DNA from 2 places in the Gordonia sp. N1V genome. Region 2 is predicted to be linked to the other one. Evidence: predicted binding sites of a transcription regulator. Region 2 holds the regulator's gene; the other holds the start of a gene.
What was found. Region 2 encodes LexA, which represses DNA repair genes until DNA is damaged. Its sites were predicted from a motif close to CGAACANNTGTTCG; they were not measured.

Region 1 (8,941 bases), on a different contig from region 2:
CCGACATCAACGGCGCCGCGATGAGCAGCACGACCGTGAGCAGAAAGGCAGACGCGCGGGGTGGGCTCGGGCGAGTGATCGGCGGACGCACGCTGATCATCGTGCCAGATGCCGGGGTGATAGCGGCCATAGGCGCCGACCGCGTGTATCGCCGCGGTGCCGGCCCGAGCTGCGGGCGATCGCCGCCCGTCCGGCGATACGCCCGCTGGCCCCGGTGACCCCGCCGCCGGGATGGGTCGAGGCGCCGGCGAGCAGGATTCCGTCGGCGCCGGGCACCTCGTGGCCGGACAGGTCCGGGTGCGGACGCAGCATGAACATCTGGTCGATGGTCATCTCGACGTGCATGATGTTGCCGCCGATCAGTGCCAGTTCGGATTCCAGCGCCTGCGGGGTCTGGACGTGGCGGTGCTCGATGCCGTCGGCGAAACCGGGCGCGTGGCGCTCGACCTCGGCGATGACCGCGTCGGCGGCGGTGGCGGCCACCTCGTCCCACCCCGACCCGTCGGCGAGATGACGCGGATGCCATTGCGCCCACAGATTGACGAGATGGTGTCCGGGTGGACTGAGGGTCGGGTCGATGCCGGAGAATCCCATCGCCACACAGGCCGGCCGATCGGGCAGTTCGCCGACCGCTGCCGCGGTCTGCGCGCGACGAAGGTGGTCCCGATCGGTGACGAGCAGGCCCAACGCCGAATGCACGCCGTGCGCGGGGAGGTCGGCGGGCAGATCCCGATACTCGGGCAGCTCCCTGGTTCCCAGCCGCACGGCCATCCCGATACCCGAGCCGACGATGATCTGACGCCGCCATCGCGCGAGCGATCCGGGGTCGAATCCGCCCGCCGCGAGCAGGTCGAGGGTGGCCAGGATGTGGCAGGCGCCGATCACAGTGTCGGCACATCGCCGCCGGCCGTCGACGGTCTCTACCCGCCAGTGGTCGCCACATCGGGTGATCGCGGTGGCCGCCGCACCGGTGATCACCTCGCCACCGTCATCGGTGAGACGGTGCACCAGGGCATCGGTCAACGCTCCGCTGCCCCCGACGGCGCGGCCGGGTGGGATCTGGTGCATCAGTGCCGCGAACCCGATCATCGGAGCGGTCGCGGGGGCGCTCATGGGCGGGCCCGACTGGGCGCCGAACCAGGCCAGGGCGGCCTTGAGGTGCTCGGAGCCGAACCAGCGGTCCAGCAGGGCATCCCCGGACGACATCAGATCCTGGGTCACCGACATCATCCGACCCGATCGCGCACCGAACAGGCCGGTCCGCGCGGTGGTGGCGGTGGGGCCGAGCCCGCCGAAGGCACGCGCGAACCGACCCGGCGTGGCCGGCTCGTAGAAGGAGCGCATGAGAGCTCGGGCGCGCGGTGCCCAGGTCGCCACGAAGGCGCGGTAGGCGTCGGCGTCGGTGCGTCCACAGGCACGTTCGATCGAGGCGCACGTGGCGTCGAGGTCGGTGCGGAAGACGATCGGACCGGCGGTGTCGGTCGCCGGACAGAACGCCCACGGGTCGCAGTCGAGGTAGGTCAGGCCGGCGTCGGCGAGTGCCAGTTCGTCGAGGACCGGGGAGTGGCGGATCATCAGGTGCGCCGACGAGCCCCGGTCGACGCGATAGCCGGGAAAGCGTTCGATGGTCGACACCGCCCCACCGGGGATGGTGTCGCGCTCGACGACGCTCACCGAGCGCCCGGCCCGGGCCAGATAGGCGGCCGCGACCAGCCCGTTGTGGCCGGCGCCGACGACGATCGCATCGCCCACCGGGTGCCCGGTCATCGGGTGCGGTCGGATTCGCCGGGAACGATGGGACCGGCGGCGGCGCCCGGCAGGATCGTGGGTGCGGCCAGGGGTAGTCGTCGCCCGAGGAAAGCGAACGGGCGCGGGTCGCCGGTGAAGGTGAATCCGCGCAGCACGTCACCGAATCCCACGCGCCGGTACAACGCCCAGGCGCGGTTGCCCTCGTCGGCGATTTCCGGGGTGGACAACAGGACGTGGTGTTCGGGTCGGTCGGCGAGCAGGCGATGCAGCAACCATTCACCGATCCGATGCCCCTGGGCACTCGGATGGACGTGGAGTTCGGTCAGCTCGAAGTAGTCCTCGGTGATCTCATCGATGACCCGCGGGTCCCGACCGGTCGATCGCAAGCCGGCGCGGAGTTGCTGATTCCACCATTGGTCGCGCGCTCCGCGATAGCCGTAGGCGATGCCGACGAGCACCTCATCGCCGCCGGGGGACAGGGGCGGCTCCAACCGTCGGCGGACGAGGTCCAGCGAGCCGTCCTCGGCGTGGGGCGCGGTCGCGATCGCGCCATAGGCCTCCCAGCCGGGTCGATGGATGTGCTCGCGCCACAATCCGGCGCGATGCATCTCGGTCCCGCGTGGGTAATTCATCGCTGTGACGTAGATCTCGAGCGCGGGACCGAGCCAGACCGCACAGTCACGTCCGTCGAGACGGGCGATCCGAATCGTCACGTGCGGTCCTTCCTGTCGTCGTTCCTTGCACCCCGGCCGAGTGCGGCATTGTGTCGGTGGCGTCGGGCATTGTGTTGCGCATCGGGTTGCCCGCACGCCTTGCTCCGGCGACCAGATCTGACTAATATTGAATCTGTCGAACGGGTGTTCGATGAATGTGCCTCCGCAAGCTGTTCGCCGCCACCCGACGACCGACGCGGTCCGGCGGTGGGCGAGGGAAGCGCCTGCCCTCGGACCGCGTTGACCCGAGGGAACGGCCGGTACAGCCCAACTGGCCGCCCGTGAGCACCGCGACAACGGAGGGAGGCCCATGATGACACGTCGAACGACCACACAGGTCGAGGTGGATCCGATCGTGGTCGGGCGCGCACGTGACCTGCTCGAACGTGCCGATCTCCTTCTCGAGAACGCCGACGGGATCACCGACGACGCCGAACGCTTCCGGCAGCTGTACCTCACCGCGCTGCGGGCCGCCGGCGCCGCACTGGCCATCGGTGAGCCGACCAGCGGCCGTTCGACGCGCGGGTTGTCGTCGAACGCGTGGAATCGTCTGGCGGTGATCATGCCGGATCTGGCCGAACAGGCCGAACGCTTCGCCGCATGGTCTGTTCTTCGAATGAACATCGAGGCCGGATTGGAGCGAGACGTCGATCCCGTCGTCGTCGCCGAGCTGCATCGCCTGGTGTTGACATTCCTGGACACGGTCGAGGGCGTGGTGATCGCCTACGAACAAGGCGGACATGGTGCGCAATCCGGATCGCTGGCACATCCTGCGTGATGCGCCACAACCCGTTGGGGTCACGCATCGATGCCTCGCCACGTCATCGCATAGGCGCCGGTAACAGCCCCGAACACAAAAACGATCCAACGAGCGCGGTTATGGTGGTCGCCGCCGGAATCACCTCGTATCATGGTCGTAGGCCGCGAACACAGTCATCAGGCGAGTATCGCGGCGAACATCTCGTCGATGGCTCGTCGGTAACAGGTAAGGAGGGTCGGTGCCACTCTCGGAGCACGAGCAGCGCATGCTCGAAGAGATCGAAAGCGCTCTGTACGCGGAGGACCCGAAGTTCGCGTCCAGCGTTACCCGGCGCCGCCTCGGGCGGTCGACCGGTCGTCGCCGCATCCAGGCGGCCGTCGTTTTCGTCCTCGGTCTCGCGCTGTTGATCGTGGGACCCATCATCGGACTCGACGTGGGTGGTTTCCCCATCCTGAGTCTCGTCGGCTTCCTTGTCATGTTCGCCGCCGCGCTGCTTGCGCTCTGGGGCGGGCTACCCGGCAAGGGTGCGCCGCCATCGGCCGACCGCGGCTCGGGCGGGCGCGGCTCGAAGGCCGCAACGCCCAAACGCAAGTTCACCGAACGCATGGAAGACCGCTTCAACCGCCGGTTCGAGCAGGAGTGATCCCGCGACGAACCCACTGAGGTTCAGCGACTGACTCACCACAGCAGCCGCACACCCCTACGGGTGTGCGGCTGCTGTCGTATGCCCGCTTCCGGGGCTCGGCCACCGGATTCATCAAGTCCCTCCTGCCACGCCCCACCGCGTTCCCCACCGCGCCCCACCCGATGCCCCACCACGCCCCACGAGGCCGAAGTAGCAACCTCACCAGCCCTATTCCTCACCACAGGCCACAACTGTCAGGCTTTGTCCTGTCGACGACACGACCGATCCGTGCCGTGTCGAACCATGACTTCTGCTCTTGACCTGCGTTTTTATGGTCGGGTGGGGAATCGAGGCGGGTTTGGGGTGGAAAGTGGTGGAAAGTGGGGTACTGTGGGCGTCACTGGGTGAGGCGATCCGGAACGCCGGACCCGGTGGGCGGGAGGTGCCGACATGTCGACGAGATTTGTCGGTACCTACACGCCCAAGTTGGACGACAAGGGGCGACTCACGTTGCCCGCGAAGTTTCGCGACGCATTGGCAGGAGGGGTGATGGTCACACGCGGCCAGGACCACAGCCTGTCGGTGTATCGGGCCGAGGAGTTCGATGCGATCGCGGAGAAGACGATGGAGGCGTCGCGCAACGATCCCGAAGCGCGCGCATTCCAGCGGTACTTCTTCGCCAGCACCGACGAACAACGGCCCGACGGGCAGGGGCGGATCACCCTGTCGGCCGAGCATCGGCAGTACGCGGGACTGTCCAAGGAGTGTGTGGTGATCGGCAGTTTCGATCACCTGGAGATCTGGGACGCACAGGCATGGCGTGACTACCAGAGCCAGCATGAGGAGAACTTCTCGGCGGCGAACTCCGCGGCGTTGAGCGCGGTGCTCTAACTCCGCAACGTGGGTGCAGGACAGATGCACAGGGCTTCGGGTGGCACGAGGCCCCGACCCGGTCCGACCCTGGCGTACTTCCCCAACGCCAGGTGCGCGATCGGGTCGGGACCCCGCTCCACCACAAGCCGACACAAGCAACACACGACAGCCACCCCTCATCGAGGCCGGCCCGCGCGACAGGAGCGGCCGCTCGGGGGTCGGCGCACTCGGAGGGGCAGGCCGGTGACACCGCAGGACGACGACAACAGTGCGGGTGCGCAGACCCCGCCGTCGCGTCGCTCGGGTAAACGCCGTTCCGGCGAACACGGGCACGTGCCCGTCATGGCTCGACGCATCATCGAATCGTTGCGCCCGGCTCTCTCGAATCCCACTGTCGCACAACCGGTGTTCGTCGATGCCACGCTCGGCGCCGGTGGTCACACCGAGTTGATCCTGCGGGAGTTCGGGTCGGTCCGGGTCATCGGGATCGATCGGGACGCGGCTGCACTGGACATCGCCGCTACCCGTCTGGCCGACTTCGGCAATCGAATCACCTTCCACCAGGCCAGATTCGACGAACTCCCAGCGGTTCTCGCCGAAGCCGGCGCCGACCGCATCGATGCCGCCCTCTTCGATCTCGGCGTGTCCTCGATGCAGCTCGACCAGACGGATCGGGGATTCGCCTACGCCGTCGACGCACCACTGGACATGCGAATGAATCCCGAGGCCGGTCCTACTGCGGCCGATGTGCTCAACACCTATTCGCATGGTGACATCGCCCGCATACTCCGCGAATACGGTGATGAACGCTTCGCCGGCAAGATCGCGTCGGCGATCGTGCGTGAACGCGAGCGTGAGCCCTTCACCACCAGTGCGCGGCTCGTCGAACTGCTCTACGCGACGATCCCGGCGGCCACCCGGCGCACCGGTGGGCACCCGGCCAAGCGGACCTTTCAGGCGCTGCGGGTGGAGGTCAACGGCGAGCTCGAGGCGCTCCGGCAAGCGCTTCCGGGGGTCCTCGCGTCGCTGCGGGTGGGTGGCCGTGTGGCGATGATGAGTTACCAGTCGCTCGAGGACACAATCGTCAAGCGGGAGTTCGCATTACGGACGACCTCGACCTCGCCGCCCGGTCTACCGGTCGAATTGCCCGGCACGGCACCACGATTCCGACTCGTCACCCGGGGGGCCGAGCGCCCTGACCAACAAGAACTCGACACCAATCCGCGATCGGCACCGGTCCGGGTCCGCGTCATCGAACGAATCGCAGAGGAGGAGGTGAGATGACCCTTCTCGACGACATCGAACGCCAGGATCGACTGCGCGACAAGGATTCCGACACCACCGAACGCACCACACGGCACACCCGCGGCGGAGTCGGACGGCCGACCCGATCGCGGGCGGCCCAGCGGGCGATCGATCGGCACAGCAAGCGGATCGCCGCGCAGGAGCGGGGATCGCAACGTGGTTCGGTCTCCAAGCCCGTCGTCGTGGCGTCTCGTACCCGGCGGATCAGCCTGTCCGAACGGTTCTCCCGTATACCCTTCGTCATCCCGGTGCTGCTGGTGCTGGCCTTCGGCCTGGGTTTGAGCCTGTGGCTCTCCACCAAGGCTGCGCAGGACTCCTATCAGATCGGCATCGCCCGCCAACAGAATCAGGAGTTGCTCGATCGCACCGACGCACTCAAGCGCAGCTTCGAGTCGGGTAACTCGGCACCCGAATTATCCGATGCGGCAGGGGCACTCGGGCTGGTGGTCGATCAGAACCCGGCACGCATGGTGGTCGGCGCGGACGGCAAGCCACACATCGTCGGCGACCCGGAGCCGGCCACCGGAAAGCGGATGCCCTCGATCAATCCCGATGATCAGCCCAATCCGGCTGCCACGATCGATCCGAAGAAGGTCGACGATTCGGTGGGTCTCGGTGGCGCCCAGAGCGCCGCACCGAACTCCACTGCACCGAACTCCACCACACCGAGTTCCGGCGCTCCGGCCGGCACCGCGACGCCGGGTGCAACGGCCCCGACGACCCCGGCACCTGCCGGTGCCGTCACGGCACCGCCGGCCCCGGTGGCGACCGCGCCTGCGCCCAATGTGCTGCCGCAGGCCGTGCCCGCGCCGGCGACGAGCAACCCGCCGAGCGGAAATTCGCCGGAGACGCGTTAGTACGGTGGACAATTGACGATCATGACGACACGTGCGACCAGACCGGCCGCCTCCGGCCATTCGGCCGCCGGCGGAGCAGGCCGATCGCCCGCCGGCGGAGCAGGCCGATCACCGCGGCCCCCCCGACAACCCCCGAAGCGGCCGCACACCTTTGTGGTTCGCAGTCGGATCGCGGGTGTGGTGGTACTGCTCGCGGTCATCGCCGTGGCCATCCGCATGGTGGTGGTCCACACCATCGAGGCACCGTCGCTGGCGCAACAGGCAGCTGCGCAGCGCGAATACACGCAGATCATGACCGCCAAGCGTGGGGCGATCCTCGACCGCAACGGACGGCCGTTGGCCTACACCGACGAGGCACGGTCGTTGACCTTTCTGCCCAAAGCGGTGCGCAACTCGATCGCCAAGGCGCACAAGGACAATCCCAGCCTGCCTGACGTCGAGACGCGATTGCACCAGATCGCCGACGGTGTCTCGGGCGCGCTCGGCGGATCGATCAGCGCCGACGACCTCTACAAGAAGCTCACCAGCGACGAGACGTTCGTCTATCTCGCGCGCTCGATCAGCCCGGACGTCGCGTCGCGGATCACCACCGACTACCCCGAGGTCGGGGCCGATCCGCAGAGCGTGCGGATCTATCCCGGTGGATCGCTGGCCGCCAACATCGTCGGGGACGTCAATTACGACGGCAACGGACTGATCGGTCTCGAGGCCTCACTCGACTCGGTGCTGGCCGGCACCGACGGCTCCAAGACCTACGACCGCGGTTCCGACGGCGCGATCATCCCCGGATCGACACGCAACGTCCACCCGGCGATCAACGGGGCCAACGTGCAACTGACCATCGACTCCGACATCCAGTGGTACGTGCAGAGCGAGGTGATGAAGGCCAAGGCCGCATCCGGGGCACGGTCGGCGTCGGCGGTGGTGCTCGACGCGAAGACCGGTGAGGTGCTCGCGATGGCCAACGACGGCACGTTCAACGCATCCAAGCCGTTGTCGGATCAGCCCGACGCCAACCTCGGCAACCCCGCGGTGACCTCACCGTTCGAGCCGGGCTCGGTGAACAAGGTGATCACCGCCTCGGCGGCGATCCAGTACGGATTGACGACACCCGAACAGGTCCATCAGGTTCCCGGCAGCATCCACATGGCCGGGGTGACCGTCAACGACGCGTGGGTGCACGGTGTCGCCCCGTACACCACCACCGGGATCTTCAGTAAGTCCTCCAACGTCGGCACCCTCATGTTGGCCCAGCAGGTCGGCGAGCAACGGTTCGCCGACATGGTGAACCGCTTCGGGCTCGGCCGCATCACCGGCGTCGGTCTGCCCGCCGAGAGCGGCGGCGAGGTTCCCGCGCTGAGCCAGTGGTCCGGTGGTTCGTTCGCGAACCTGCCGATCGGACAGGGCCTGTCGATGACGCTGTTGCAAATGACCGGCATGTACCAGGCCATCGCGAATGACGGACTGCGCATCCCGCCGCGCATTCTCGAGTCCGAGACACGACAGGGGCAATCGCCGTCCGACGAACCACGACCACAGGGCGTGCAGGTCGTGAGCCCACAGACCGCGGTGACGGTGCGCAACATGTTCCGCGGGATCTTCCAGGACGATCCGACGGGCGAGCAGGAGGGTACCGGCGCCAAGGGCGCGGTACCGGGCTATCAGCTGTCCGGCAAGACAGGTACGGCACAGCAGGTCGATCCCGCGTGTGGGTGCTACTCGAACTCGAGCTACAACATCACCTTCGCGGGGATCGCCCCGGCCGATGACCCACGGTTCGTCGTCGGGATCATGCTCGACAATCCCAAGCGCAGTTCCGACGGTTCGGGTGGGCAGTCGGCCGCACCGCTGTTCAAGTCCATCGCATCGTGGATCCTGCAGCACGACCGCATCCCGCAATCGCCGCAGCCCACACCGCGTATGGTGCTGCAGGCTTCGTGAGCCCCGACGCCCGGCGCCGACCCTGCACGGGTGGCAGCCGGGCTGACGGTATCGTGGGTGCGTTCACGGGCGTATCAGACAACACCGGCCGGCAGTGGCATACGAGCGTCGGCACACG
Region 2 (8,941 bases):
CATCTCGGCCTTCCGACAGGTGACCGGCCGGACCCCGCGCGCCTACCAGATCGAGACGGTCCCGGTGCGTTCCTGACCGGTCGGGGTTCTCCACCGCCGGAATCCCTCGGTCGCAATCCCTGTGGGACAAGAGTTTCGGCCACAACGCCATCGGCCACCGACCCGCTGGGTCGGTGGCCGATGCTCGTCGGGGTCCGGTTACCCGGTCACTCGGCGTCGAGGTCGGTGGCGACCAACTTGGCGATCGCGTCGACGGTGGCCGGGTCCTCGGCGGTCACGACCACGTTGGTGCCCTTCTCGGCGCCGAGCGTCATGATCATCAGCGCCGATCCGGCGTCGACCGGCTCGCCGCCCTCGACGGCCAGGGTGATCAGGCAGCCGGCGTCGGCTGCGGCCTCGGCGATGATCGTCGCGGGGCGGGCGTGCAGTCCGACGGCGGAGCCGACGGCGACGGTGGTGCTGGGCATGATGGATTCTCCTTGACCTGTTCGGATGGCATGTACGCGGATGGGATGTACGCGGATGGGATCGAATCGGATGGGATCGGTGGTGAGGGACGGACCGTTCGCGGGCGGGATCTTCGATTGTGCCCGCGGCGGTCGGTCGAGGTGGGCGAACCGCGCCATCAGGCGGGGACGGCCTCCCGCGGGGTGGTCGCGACGGCGGTGCGGTCACGGTTGCGGCCCCACTGCTTGGCGGCGATGACGCACAGCGCGGAGAGAACGGTGCCCGCGGCGAGAGCGACGAGGAACCACCACCAGGCGTTCATGGCGAAGAAGACGAACACACCGCCGTGCGGGGCGCGCAGTTCGACACCGAGCGCCATGATCAGCGCGCCGGACAGAGCGCCACCGGCCATCATCGACGGGATCACCCGCAGCGGATCGGTCGCGGCGAACGGGATGGCACCCTCGGAAATGAACGAGGCGCCGAGAAGCCAAGCGGCCTTGCCGTTCTCACGCTCGGGTTCGGTGAACAGCTGCGGACGCAGGACCGTGGACGCCAGGGCCATCGCCAGCGGCGGGACCATGCCGGCACACATGACCGCGGCCATGATCTCCAGCTGCGCCGAGCCGCCGACAGCGAGGCCGGTGGTGGCGAACAGGTAGGCCGCCTTGTTCACCGGGCCGCCGAGGTCGAAGCACATCATCAGGCCCAGCACGATGCCCAGGATGATCGCCGAGCCACCGGTCATGCTGCTGAGGCCGTTGTTCATCTCGGTGGTGAGCCACGCCAGCGGCCTGCCGAGGAACATGAACATCACCGCACCGATGACAAGGCTGCCGAAGAGCGGGATGATCACCACCGGCATCAGGCCACGCGCCCACTGCGGCAACGGAAGTCGCGAGATCGCCAGGCAGACGACGCCGGCCGCGAGGCCGCCGATCAGGCCGCCGATGAAGCTGGCGCCGACGGCCACCGACACCAGGCCGGCGACGAAGCCGGGCGCGATACCGGGCCGGTCGGCGATCGCGAACGAGATGTAGCCGGCCAACGCCGGGACCAGCATGCTCATCGCCAGGGAACCGATCGCGAAGCTCACCGCGCCCAGGTAGGTGCCGAGTCCTCCTGCCGGGAGATTCCAGAGAGTGTTGTGCAGCGCGATGTAGGCACCGTCGCTCATCGTCTTGTCGATGTTCTTGTTGGCGATCTGGTAGCCGGCCAGCAGGAATCCGAGAGCGATCAGCAGACCGCCCGCAGCGACGAACGGGATCATGTAGCTGACGCCGGTCATCAGGGCCTGCTGAACCTGCTTGCCCAGGCTGAGCCCACCCTTCTCCGTGGCAGCGGCGCCGGCACTGTCGCCGTCGCCGGCGCGCACCACCGCCGCGTGCGGATTCTCCGCTGCCGCAAGCGCTTCGGCGATCATCGCGTCGGGTTCGTTGATGGCGCGCTTGACGCCGGACTCGATGACCGGCTTGCCGTGGAACCGGCTCTTGCCCTTGACGCCGACGTCGGTGGCGAAGATGACGGCGTCGGCGCCGGCGATGACGTCCGGGGTGAACGGGGTGGTTCCCGAGGACCCCTGGGGCTCGACGTGGAAGTCGACACCGGCGCGCTCGGCGGCGTACTTCAGCGCGTCGGCGGCCATGTAGGTGTGGGCGATCCCGGTGGGGCACGCGGTGATCGCGACGATCGACATCGGCTTGTCGCTCGTCGGTGCGGCCGGGGTCGATGAGTCGACCGGCGCGGTCTTCTGGGTGGTCACCGTGTCGGTGGCCACCTTCTGCGGTGCCGCCTTCTCGGTGCTCGCGGCCGCGGTGGTGCTCGAGCCGGCCGCGGGCGGATTGATCGCACCGTCGACGAGGTCGACGATCTCGTCGTCGGTGCGCGCTGCCCGCAGCGAGGCGACGAAGTCGGGACGGACCAGCGCACGAGCGAGCGAGCTGAGCAGCTTCATGTGCTCGGAGGCACCGCCCTCGGGGGCGGCGATGAGGAAGACGATGTCGGCCGGACCGTCGGGGGCGCCGAAGTCGACCTTCTTCGACAGCCGCGCCATCGCCAGGCTCGCCTGCGACACCGATGCGGCGCGGGCGTGCGGGATGGCGATTCCGCCGGGTAGACCGGTGGCGGACTTGGCCTCTCGGGCGAGCGCGGCGCGCGCGAGGTCGGCGGGATCGCTGGTGCGACCGGCTTCGCCGAGGTTCTCGGCGAGGTGATTGATCACCGCCGACGGGTCGTCGCCTGCGTCGACGTCGAGATTCACCGTGGCTGCGGTGATGATCTGCTCGGACATGGGTTTCCTTACTGGTGTGTCGCTGGTTGGGTGCTGATGGTGGATCTGGTTCTGGAGTTGTTCGGGGTCACGGGTTGTTTGTCATGGGGTTGGGGCGGCTCCGGCGAGATCGGTGATCACGACACGGTCGGGATCGAGGTGGTCGGGGCGGGGAGGCTGGGTGCCGGCGAGTGCGGCCGCCGCGGCACCATAGGCGACCGCGCTGCGCAACCGTCCGGGCTCGTCGGCGCCCCGGGTTTCGGCGATCAGGTAACCGGCCAGCGAGGAGTCGCCTGCGCCGACGGTGCTGCGCGGGACGATCGGCGGCGGCGTGGCGAACCAGCTGCCGGACTCGGTGGTCAGCAGTGCGCCGGCCGCACCGAGGGTGGCCAGCACGGCGCCGCCGATGCGGTGCGCCATGTCGGCCGACGCCGAGACGATGGGCGACAGATCGCCCTCGGCGGCGGCGTGACGCAGGATCTCCGGATCGGCACCGCTGACCTCGGCGAGTTCATACTCGTTCGGCTTGATCAGGTCGACGCGTCCGGTCACCGCTGCCGTCAGGGGAGCACCCGAGGTGTCGATGGCGACGCGGTGTCCGCGCGCGATGAGCTGGTCGGCGAGTACGCGATACCAGTCGTCGGCGACACCCGGTGGCAGCGATCCGCACAGGGCCACCCAGTCGGCACCGGCCGCGCGGGCCAAGACGAGGTCGGTCAACGCACGCACCTGACGGTCGTCGAGGAACTGGCCGGAGGCGTTGATCTTGGTCGTGGTGCCGTCGGGTTCGGCGATGGTGATGTTCGACCGCACCTCGCCGGGCACGGCGAGGGCCTCGTGGCGAAGTCCGACCTGGTCCAACGCGGTCAGCAGCGGATCGCCGTTGCGCGCCGGTAGGACCGCGAGGGTGGTCAGACCCGCCTCGGCGATGACGCGGGAAACGTTGACGCCCTTGCCTCCCGGCTCGGCGCGGACACCGACGGTGCGTTGCACCTCCCCGCGCTGGAGGGGGCCGGCGATCTCCAGGGTGCGATCGAGACTCGGGTTGGCGGTGACGGTGAGGATCATGCGATCACGACCTCGATGCCGCGGGCGGAGAGCACCGCGGAGAAGGTGGGATCGATACCGGCGTCGGTGATGAGGACATCGACGTCGTCGAGGTCGGCGAAACCGGCGAAGTCCTCGCGATTCATCTTCGAGGAGTCGGCGAGCACGATCACGCGTTGCGCCGAGCGCACCAGCGCCGACTTCACCGCCGCCTCGTCGGGGTCCGGCGTGGACAGTCCAAGACCCTCGCTGACCCCGTTGGTGCCGATGAAGGCGACCGTGGAGCGAAACTGCCGCAGTCGGGACACGGTGTCGGCGCCGACTGCCGCCTGCGTCAGACTGCGAACTCGCCCTCCCACCAGATGCAGTGTGGCGCTGGGATGTTCGGCAAGAAGCGTGGCCAGGGGCAGGCTGCTGGTGACCACGCTCAGGCGTCGGTCGGTGGGGATGTTGAGTGCGGCCTGGTAGGTGGTGGTGCCGGCGTCGAGCGCGAGCGAGCCGCCGTCGGGCGGCAGGAAACGCATCGCCGCACGGCCGATCGCCACCTTCTGATCGGCATGGCTGGCCTCGCGCTCGCCGATGCCCTGCTCGTCGACGATCTGGACCAGGCCGGGCCGAACCGCGCCACCGTGTACGCGCTGCAGATGGCCGGCGCGTTCCAGGCTCGCCAGATCGCGTCGCACCGTCTCGCTGGTGACCTCGAAGCGCTCGGCGAGCGCGCTCACCGAGGCGCGGCCCTTCGAGCGGACCAGCTCGGCGATCGCCTGCTGTCGTTCTTCCGCGTACACGTCTCTCCGATCTCTTTCCGACCACCGACCCCATGTGGGTTTCTGTGGGACCCGGTGTTGATATATCTGTGTTTACGCCTGTTTGTGTTGACAAGTCAAGGATTTCTTGTAACTTCGATCACAAGAGGTGGTGACGTACCGGTGTTTCACATCCATCGGACGCCTGGTCGGATCACACAGAACGACCGCGTGACCAGTACGACCCGCATCACCGCAACGCCCGCATCATTGAAGGACGAGGAAAGGCCGGAACCGTGGATCAACAGGTTCGCCCCCAGCACACGCAGACCGAGGGCAGTGCGTCGGATGCCGACACCACGCTGCACGGGACGCCCGTCGTCGGCGGCAAGGCCTACGGGCCGGTCGTCCGTCCGGGCGAGCGGGTGAGGGTCGAGCCCGCCGATCCGGGCTCACATGTGGTGGACGAGGCCGACCGTGAGGCCGAAAAGGCCCGCTTCGTCGATGCCGCGGCCGTGGTCGCCGCGCGACTGCGTGAGCGCGCCTCGCACGCCTCGGGTGCCGCCGCAGAGGTGTTGATCGCCACCGCGGGCCTCGCCGAGGACCGCGGGTGGATCGGCACGGTCACCAAGCTGATCGCCGACGGGACCCCGGCCCCGGCCGCGGCCGCCGCGGCCACCGAACAGTTCGCCGCGATGTTCGCCAAGCTCGGCGGGATCATGGCCGAGCGCATCACCGACCTCAACGACGTCCGTGACCGGGTGGTGGCCGAGGTACTCGGCGAGCCCGAGCCCGGGGTCCCCGTGCCCGACGAGCCGTCGGTGCTCCTCGCCGACGACCTCGCGCCGGCCGACACCGCCGGACTCGATCCGAAACTGATCACCGCGTTGGCCACCCGGCTCGGTGGGCCGACCAGCCACACCGCGATCATCGCCCGCCAACTGGGGATTCCGTGCGTGGTGGCGGTCGCCGGCCTCGACGACGTACCCGCGGGCACGCCCGTTCTCGTCGACGGAACCGCGGGAACCGTTGTCGTTCACCCCGATCCGGCGCGGGCCGGGGACGAGGTGGAGCAGAGTCGTCGGGAGGCGGAGGCGATCGCGGGATGGACCGGGCCCGGGCGCACCGCCGATGGTGTGGAGGTGGCCATCCTGGCGAACGTCGCCGACGGCGTCTCGGCGCGGGCGGCGACGGCATACCCCGTCGAGGGGGTCGGTCTGTTCCGCACCGAACTCGCTTTCCTCGATCGGGCCGACGAACCGTCGGTGGACGAGCAGGCAGCGCTCTACCGCGAGGTCATCGAGGCCTTCGACGGCAAGAAGGTCGTGGTCCGGACGCTCGATGCCGGCTCGGACAAGCCGCTGAAGTTCGTCGATCACGGCACCGAGGCGAATCCCGCACTGGGCGTACGAGGCAACCGGATCGCCGCGACACATCCCGAGATCCGTACCGGTCAACTCGACGCGATCGCCCGCGCCGCGCAGGCGACCGGCACCACGCCCTGGGTGATGGCGCCGATGATCGCCTCGGCCGCCGAAGCCGCCGAATTCGCCGCCGAGGTCCGCGGTCGCGGGCTGGTGGCGGGGGTGATGATCGAGATCCCCTCGGCGGCGATCCTCGCTCCGGCGATCCTCGCCGAGGTCGACTTCGTCTCGATCGGCACCAACGATCTCACGCAGTACACGATGGCCGCCGACCGGATGTCGGCCGAGCTCGCCGGGCTCACCGACCCGTGGCAGCCTGCGGTGCTCTCGCTGATCGCCACCGTCGCCGAGGCGGGCACCCGCAGTGCGACACCGGTCGGGGTGTGCGGCGAGGCCGCCGCCGATCCGCTGCTCGCGTGTGTCCTGGTCGGACTCGGCGTCACCTCGCTGTCGAGCGCCCCGGCCGCGGCGCCCGCGGTGGGAGCGAAGCTCGCCGAGGTCGACCGCGAGGCGTGCCGCTCCGCCGCGCAGGCTGTACTGGCGACCGCCTCACCGGCCGATGCGCGTGCCGCGGCCGCGGAAGCGTTGCGCAGCTGAGCCGTTCGGCTGAGCGGGCCGGCGGGTGCGACTCCGCTCAGATGCGGCGCATCACCGTCACGACCTTGCCCAGCACCGCGGCGTCGTCGCCGGGGATGGGCTCGAACAGGTCGTTGTGCGGCATCAGCCACACATGGCCGTCCTTGCGCTTGAAGGTCTTGACCGTCGCCTCGCCGTCGATCATCGCCGCGACGATGTCGCCGTTGTCGGCGACGTTCTGTTGACGAACGACCACCCAGTCGCCGTCGCAGATGGCCGCGTCGATCATCGATTCACCGACGACGCGCAGCAGGAACAGTGACCCGTCGCCAACGAGTTCACGCGGCAGCGGGAAGACATCCTCGACGGCCTCCTCGGCCAGGATCGGCCCGCCGGCCGCGATACGTCCCAGAACCGGCACGAACGTCGGCGTGGGGAGGTTCGATGCATTCGGGTTGTCGTCGGTGGGCGTGGGATCGCCGTCCTGGACGTTCACCGCGCGGGGTCGGTTGTGATCGCGTTTGAGCAGACCCTTGCGCTCGAGGGTTCGCAGCTGATGCGCGACCGATGAGGTCGACGCCAGGCCGACGGCGTCGCCGATCTCGCGGATGCTCGGCGGATACCCGCGTTCGCGCACGGACTTGCGGATCACATCGAGCACGCCCTTCTGGCGCGGGGTGAGCGCGGCCTCGACGGCCGCGGGATCGATCGGGCCGGTCGCGACGGCGTCGTCCGGATCGGTGACGGTCGCCGCGTCGGGGTCACCCGAGCGGCCCTTCTTCTCACTCATGGGGTTCGCATCCTTTCGGTCGGTGCGCACATCCTCGCGGGGTACGCCCTGGTTGACGGGCCCTGTGGAGAGCTGAACACCGGCCAGGGTAGCCGAGGCGACAGGCAACCTCAAACATGTGTTCGACGTGTCGCGAGAAATTGTCGGTGCCCCGTGGTAGAACTCGAACATCCGTTCTTCGAATGCATGATCGAGATAGGGAGACGCCATGCCGACCGTACTTCTGCCCACCGCGCCGGGCACCAACGACCTGCCCGTTCGGTCCCGCCGGACGGCTCACCGCGCCGCCGCCGTTCGCCGCGGGGCGTCGATGCCGGCCCGCGCAACCGTCGAGCACCGGGCGCTCGAACACCGGGTGCTCGAACACCGGGTGCTCGAACACCGGTCGTCCGAACACCGGTCGTCCGAACACCGGTCGTCCGACCGTCGCCTCCCGGAGCGGCGCACGCTCGAGCGCGACCCGGCCCGCCGACGACCGGCATATGCGGGCCCGGCCCGGACCGGTGCGCGCCGCCTTCCGGCGGTTGCGGGCACCCGTTGCGCAACTCCGGTCGGCCCGCGGGTCACCGCGCACCGCACCGCTCGCCGTACCGGTGCGATGGTGGCCGTGCTGACCGGTGTCGCCCTGGCGCTGCTGGTGTGGCTGGTGGCCGTGGCCGGTAGCGACTACCAGCAGTCGACCACGCCGGCGCCCGCGGCCACCGAGGTCGTGCACGTACGTGCCGGGGAATCGCTGAACTCGGTTGCCGCACGGGTCGCGCCCGACCTGCCCCGGCAGGCCGTCATCGACGAGATCGCGCGGATGAACGAGATGTCCGGCAGCGGGCTCCAGGTCGGTCAGGCACTGCTGGTACCCGCCTACCGGTGACGACCGGGGTAGGCGATCACACGGCTGTTCCACCGCGGTGGGGCGGTATTGTCGGTGTATGCGCTGTCCGTTCTGCAGGAATGATGACACCAAGGTCATCGACTCCCGAGTTGCCGACGAGGGGCAGGCGATCCGTCGGCGCCGCTCCTGCAGCGCATGCGGTCGCCGGTTCTCGACGGTGGAGACCGCTGTCCTGGCCGTCGTCAAACGCAATGGCGTCACCGAGCCCTTCAGCCGCGAGAAAGTGATGCGTGGGGTCCGACGCGCGTGTCAGGGACGCCAGGTCGACGAGGACGATCTCGCGCAGCTCGCCCAACAGGTCGAGGAGACCGTTCGGGCCTCCGGAGTCGCCGAGATCCCCAGCAACGAGGTCGGATTGGCGATCCTCAAACCCTTGCGCGACCTCGATGAGGTCGCCTACCTGCGATTCGCGTCGGTGTACCGCTCGTTCGATTCCCTCGAGGACTTCCAACGCGAGATCGACGACCTGCAGGGCAATCTGACCCACGGCCGGACGACGCCCGCAGCCGGCGTCGTGTCAGCCGAGTCGGTCCAGGGTCCGTAGCGCCCGTTTCTCCGAGATCGGATAACGCGTGCCCAGTCGCTGCGCGAACAGACCGACCCGCAATTCCTCGACGAGCCAGTGCGCCTGTTCGTTGACCGCGTCTCGCCTGCGGTCGGGCACCTGCGCGAGCCGCTGGTTCCAGCGCTCCACCACCCGATCCAGTGCCTCCATGCCGGCGCGATCCCGCGCGGCGGATGCCGGCAGATGCT

Region 1: a site for LexA is predicted at 2,600-2,613, ahead of P3L18_RS00860 (SAV_6107 family HEPN domain-containing protein). Genes of this name have one in related genera too.

The regions. Positions count from the first base shown of each region.
Region 1 is NZ_JARJDD010000001.1:187,631-196,571, reverse strand. It holds gene P3L18_RS00875 (DUF3153 domain-containing protein) at 1-100, opposite strand, end outside; gene P3L18_RS00870 (NAD(P)/FAD-dependent oxidoreductase) at 97-1,767, opposite strand; gene P3L18_RS00865 (GNAT family N-acetyltransferase) at 1,764-2,462, opposite strand; gene P3L18_RS00860 (SAV_6107 family HEPN domain-containing protein) at 2,773-3,240, shown strand; gene P3L18_RS00855 (DUF3040 domain-containing protein) at 3,461-3,865, shown strand; gene mraZ (division/cell wall cluster transcriptional repressor MraZ) at 4,298-4,738, shown strand; gene rsmH (16S rRNA (cytosine(1402)-N(4))-methyltransferase RsmH) at 4,964-6,004, shown strand; gene P3L18_RS00840 (hypothetical protein) at 6,001-6,882, shown strand; gene P3L18_RS00835 (penicillin-binding protein 2) at 6,904-8,823, shown strand.
Region 2 is NZ_JARJDD010000006.1:58,918-67,858, reverse strand. It holds gene P3L18_RS09940 (helix-turn-helix transcriptional regulator) at 1-76, shown strand, start outside; gene P3L18_RS09935 (HPr family phosphocarrier protein) at 207-467, opposite strand; gene P3L18_RS09930 (fructose-specific PTS transporter subunit EIIC) at 626-2,737, opposite strand; gene P3L18_RS09925 (1-phosphofructokinase family hexose kinase) at 2,819-3,784, opposite strand; gene P3L18_RS09920 (DeoR/GlpR family DNA-binding transcription regulator) at 3,781-4,551, opposite strand; gene P3L18_RS09915 (putative PEP-binding protein) at 4,806-6,530, shown strand; gene lexA (transcriptional repressor LexA) at 6,568-7,218, opposite strand; gene P3L18_RS09905 (LysM peptidoglycan-binding domain-containing protein) at 7,508-8,167, shown strand; gene nrdR (transcriptional regulator NrdR) at 8,226-8,732, shown strand; gene hrpA (ATP-dependent RNA helicase HrpA) at 8,706-8,941, opposite strand, start outside.